One region of the Lysinibacillus louembei genome, then DNA from elsewhere that is predicted to be linked to it. Evidence: predicted binding sites of a transcription regulator. Region 1 holds the regulator's gene; the other holds the start of a gene.

What was found. Region 1 encodes LexA, which represses DNA repair genes until DNA is damaged. Its sites were predicted from a motif close to CGAACATATGTTCG; they were not measured.
Region 2: a site for LexA is predicted at 1,385-1,398, ahead of R6U77_RS11900 (ImmA/IrrE family metallo-endopeptidase). Genes of this name have one in related genera too.

What each region holds. Positions count from the first base shown of each region.
Region 1 covers NZ_CP137624.1:3,683,454-3,685,946, reverse strand. Annotated here, with positions in the region: gene R6U77_RS18475 (gamma-glutamyl-gamma-aminobutyrate hydrolase family protein) at 1-386, shown strand, start outside; gene lexA (transcriptional repressor LexA) at 780-1,400, opposite strand; gene yneA (cell division suppressor protein YneA) at 1,688-2,023, shown strand; gene R6U77_RS18460 (YneB family resolvase-like protein) at 2,023-2,493, shown strand, end outside.
Region 2 covers NZ_CP137624.1:2,385,083-2,387,575, reverse strand. Annotated here, with positions in the region: gene R6U77_RS11915 (sigma factor-like helix-turn-helix DNA-binding protein) at 1-431, opposite strand, end outside; gene R6U77_RS11910 (DUF3954 domain-containing protein) at 568-744, opposite strand; gene R6U77_RS11905 (helix-turn-helix domain-containing protein) at 925-1,290, shown strand; gene R6U77_RS11900 (ImmA/IrrE family metallo-endopeptidase) at 1,424-1,912, shown strand; gene R6U77_RS11895 (PstS family phosphate ABC transporter substrate-binding protein) at 1,974-2,493, opposite strand, start outside.

The sequences.
Region 1 (2,493 bases):
TATGTCGCGGTCATCAAGTATTGAATGTAGCATTTGGCGGTACGTTAATTCAAGATATTCCATCACAATCGGAGCAATCAATTGCACATGTGCAAGCTTCTTTAAGAGATGAGGCAACACATACAGTTAAAATTAATGGAGAAAAGCTTCATGCTATTTTTGATGTGGAGCAAGTCCGCACAAATTCCTTCCATCATCAAGCAATTGATCAGCTAGGAGAAGGATTAGTCATTGCAGGTGTTGCAGCAGATGGCATCAACGAAGCGGTTGAGCATGAAGGACATCCATTTTGTATTGGGGTACAATGGCATCCAGAGGCAATGGCACCATCTGGTGATGAGCATTCTATTAAACTTTTTAAAGCATTTATTGAAGCATGTAAATAATAAAAAGGTATATGGGTGTCTGAAAAGAGGTATATTAAACCTCCTTTTCGGACACTTTTGCTGTTTTGTTAAAATATTTGCTGAAGTACAGCATCCACTAATAGAAGATAAATTTCATAGGAAATCGCCAATTTTATTTAAAAATCCACGAAAATCATGCTATTAATTATTGAAATGGGCTATTTTTGAGAAATTATCAATCATTGTTGAACATGCACATTTTTTATTTGTTATATAAAATAGCATTAATTCCTCACTAGCAAGCTTTTTAGTGATTTTTCTTCATATTCATTTAACCTCAAATATTCTTCTTTATTTCCACAATGTAATGATTCGAAAGCTATGCTAGCTAAAAAGCGGAGCTGCCCAAAGATGGGTAGCTCCGCTTTTCATTTATTGGATTTTACGATATAGTCCAACAACATGACCTAAAATCGTTACTTGATTCACTAAAATTGGGTCCATTGAAGAGTTTTCAGGCTGTAAACGGAAATGCGTTTTTTCTTTATAAAAGCGTTTAACCGTTGCTTCATTATCTTCTGTCATTGCTACTACGATATCACCATTATTGGCTGTCGATGTTTGTTTTACGATCACATAATCTCCATCTAGTATACCTGCTTCAATCATTGATTCACCCATAATTTCAAGCATAAACAGTTGATCTTCAGCAGAGCCATAGGAGTTAGGTAACGGGAAATATTCCTCGATATTTTCGATGGCAGAAATAGGAAGTCCAGCTGTTACTTTACCGATTAACGGGACATGGATAACACCTTGTTGTTCAATATCATTATCGCTAGTATCCAAAATTTCAATTGCACGTGGCTTTGTTGGATCACGTCGAATAAGTCCCTTGCTTTCTAAGCGAGCTAAATGTCCATGCACAGTAGAACTCGATGCTAAACCGACTGCTTCTCCGATTTCACGAACTGACGGTGGATAACCTTTTGACTTAACCTCTTCTTTAATAAAAGCTAAAATTGCTTCTTGGCGTTTTGATACTTTTGTCAACTCACTCACCTCTTTTAATTTTTAGTAAAATATCCTGCCTCTCTAAATATAAAGAGAGGGAACTATAGTTAGTCTTGCTCAGCATATGTAGAAAGCCTACTGAACTAAAATAAAGCCTTAAATAACACATAATTGGTAGAACAAATTTTCTTGTTTTTAGTATAACAAAAGAGAAAACAGAAAGCAAACGTTAGTTCGAAAAAAATATTGACAAGAAACGTTTGTTCGTTTTATTATAAGAACATATATTCCGAACGGATATTCTGTTTATTTAGGAGGAGTTAAATATGAATTGGTTGAAAAAAAATAATTATATTGCAATTTTTGTTGCATTTACGCTGTTTGTCATTTCAATACTAGTAATTACAGATGAAGAAATTGAACAATATGAGGAAATTGTTATTGCTCATGGAGATACGCTATGGTCTTTGGCCGAACAATATCGAGGCAAAATGTCAACAGAGCAATGGATTGGCTTTGTGAAAAAAACAAATTATCTTACGGATGAAAAAATAGTAAGTGGACAGCAGTTACTAGTTCCAATAGAAAAGCGTTCGATCATTGCAAATGCAAATCAATTAAGTGAGGATAGCCATTCGCGTGAAGTGGCGAATAAAAACTAATGGTTAGACAAGCGGCAGTTATATATGCAAGAGTTAGCACTGAGAAATCAACACAGCATACATCTCTTGCAAGGCAAAAAGAAGAGTTAAAAACATATGCCAACAAATTAAATTACAATATAGTAGCAATATTTGAGGATCAGCAGAGTGGCTTTGATGTGGAGCGTGAAGGATTATTAGACATGCTAGATTACATGAAAGTAAACGATATTAAAGCATTGTTTATACAAGATGAAACACGATTAGGGCGTGGCAATGCTCGTGTAGCTGTATTGCATCTTTTACAAAAGCAGGGTGTGTCTGTTCTAACCTTAAATGATGCTGGACCTATCTCATTAAATGAAATGGATACAATGCTGCTAGAAATTTTAGCAATAGTAGAGGAATATCAACGTAAGCTACATAATGCTAAAATTCGACGTGGCATGCGCCGTGCAGTCAATAACGGCTATCGTCCAGAAAATAATTTA
Region 2 (2,493 bases), 1.3 Mb from region 1:
CTTCTTAAATAGCTTTGCACAGAGCTACGTGTAATTTCTAAAATGTCCGCTACTTTCGCAAACGTCATATATTCAGCGCGGATGAGTATGAATACTTTACGCTCATTTTCTGTTAATCCTACTAGCGCTTCCTTTATAATACTTTGCATGCTATCTATTCGATTCTCCTCATTATTTAGCTGCTGTTGATCACTATCAGATGCAGTGAAATCACAATCAACGGATAAAAGAAATTGCTGCATCAAATAATGGTCCATTACATAACAATCCTTGCGAGTGGCTGCTCGATACTCAGCTGGATCATAGCCTGTTTCCATCCATTGAATCGCCTCCTTTACATCACGCTCCATGCTTGAACATCCGCCTATTTCCTGCAATTTTTTTAATGATTGCTTATATTCTTCAATTAAATCTGGAAAATATTTAACCATCTGCTTGCTCCTTTCTTTTCAAATCAATTACGCCTTTGGTAGTTGTCATCTCCTAAATCAAAATAAAAAGGACACTAATCGACTTGGTTACATAACCAAAATCAATTAGTGTCCGTCGGTTTTTCCGTAGGGACGATTATTTAATTTGTTGAATGCGGATTCGCTCTGCTCGTTCTACATCTAGTACGCGCCCATTTTTCCAAATGATTGTATCTTGTCCAAAATCTTTTGGTTTTAATGGTGTAATACATCCATCCTGTACAATATAAATACCATTTTCAAATACATTGATTTGTTGATTTTCTTTGCTCATTCTTAATCCTCCTTCGTTGTCTATTACCCGATATTAAAATTTCTATTTCAGCAACTATTATCACTACTATATCATTGCTAAAACAGAAATTCAAGCTAAAAATTTCTATTAAAGAAATTTATGGTTTCTAAAATAGAAACATGCTATAATGAAGTATGAAATCTCTGAAAGCGGTGAATGATGATGAATATCGGAAAGCGAATCGTTTCATTAAGAGAAAGCCGAGGATGGACACAAAGAGAGCTAGCAAGCCGAGTGAATCTTAATGTTAGCGTTATGAATAGAATTGAAGCAAATGAACGACCTGTCAAAGATAATGAATTATTGCAATTAGCAAACGTACTGGATGTTAGCACAGACTATCTTCTCGGGCGTTCTAGTTCGTCTACATTGACACAAGAGGAAAAGGATGAAGCTGAATTTCAAGCATTCGCTAATAATCCGACGCTGCAAAAATGGTATAAGGAATTGCCGAAGTCAAAGGAAGAGGATTTAGAAAAGCTACGCAAAATGTGGGAAATTTTAAAGGATCATGGAGAGCTTTAAAATGACCCTAATAATCAGTGGGGATTCCTGCTGATTTATCAATAATATGCCAAACCTCACTAGCAAAATGTGAGGTTTTATTATAAAATAAAATAGAACAAATGTTCTTAAAGGCATTTTAGGAGTTGTTTCAATGTACTATTATACACATCTTGAGGATTATATTACGCACTTTTATAAGCAGTTGGGCATTACAGATTTATCTTTATTAAGCTTTCAAGAAATCGCTACAAGATTAGGCATAAAAGTGTTTTATTGGTCAGAGTGTAGCCAGGCTTTATTTATCGAAGGGCGCGCTTATATTTTTCTTGAGGAAAACCTATCACCTGAAAAGGAATGGCAGGATTTTTGTCATGAACTATGTCATGTGCTGCTGCATAGTGGCAACCAATTTAACTTGCCTCCGCTTTTTCAAAAATATCAGGAATCAAAAGCAAATAATTTTATGTACCATGCGTGTATTCCTACTTTTTTATTAGAGCGAATGGAGCTGTATGACGTCACCAATAAAGAAATTGTCAAAATCCAGCAAAATTTTTGTGTAGAGCCAGAAGTTGCAAAAAATAGACTTATACAATTTTTAAATAATAAGCAAAACCAATTATACCGCTATCATCGTTAATTCAAATCCTTGATAAAATCCACATAGCTTTCGACATGCTCTATGGATTTTATCAAGGTAATCATTTATTCGTTTCATCCACAGGCACATAGCCAACTTTTTCAACTAACCCTTGCCCTTGTGGTGATAGTATCCACTCAATCAACTTCTCAGTATTGTCATTTGGTGCACCCGCCGTTATGGCATAAAATTCTGATGTAATCGGATATGTGTTATTGCAAATATTGTTCTTTGTAGGTTCAATTCCCTCGATTGCTAATAATTTAATTTGGTCATTTTGCACCATTTCCGTTGAATAATAGCGGAATGTATAGCCAAGTGCATTTTTGTAGTTTTTATATTGTGCGACCTCCTGAATAATACCACCCATCCCAGACACGATGTCCTCCTTTTCAGGCTCCATAATCGCTGTCTCTTCCATTAAACGTTGCAATGCTGTTTGAGAACCACTATCCTCTGGACGCTGGAAGGCACGAATTTTTGCATTTGCACCACCTACTTGTGACCAATTTGTAATCTCCCCTGCATAAATACCCCGAACCTGCTCTAATGTTAAGCTATCAATTGGATTGTTTTTATGA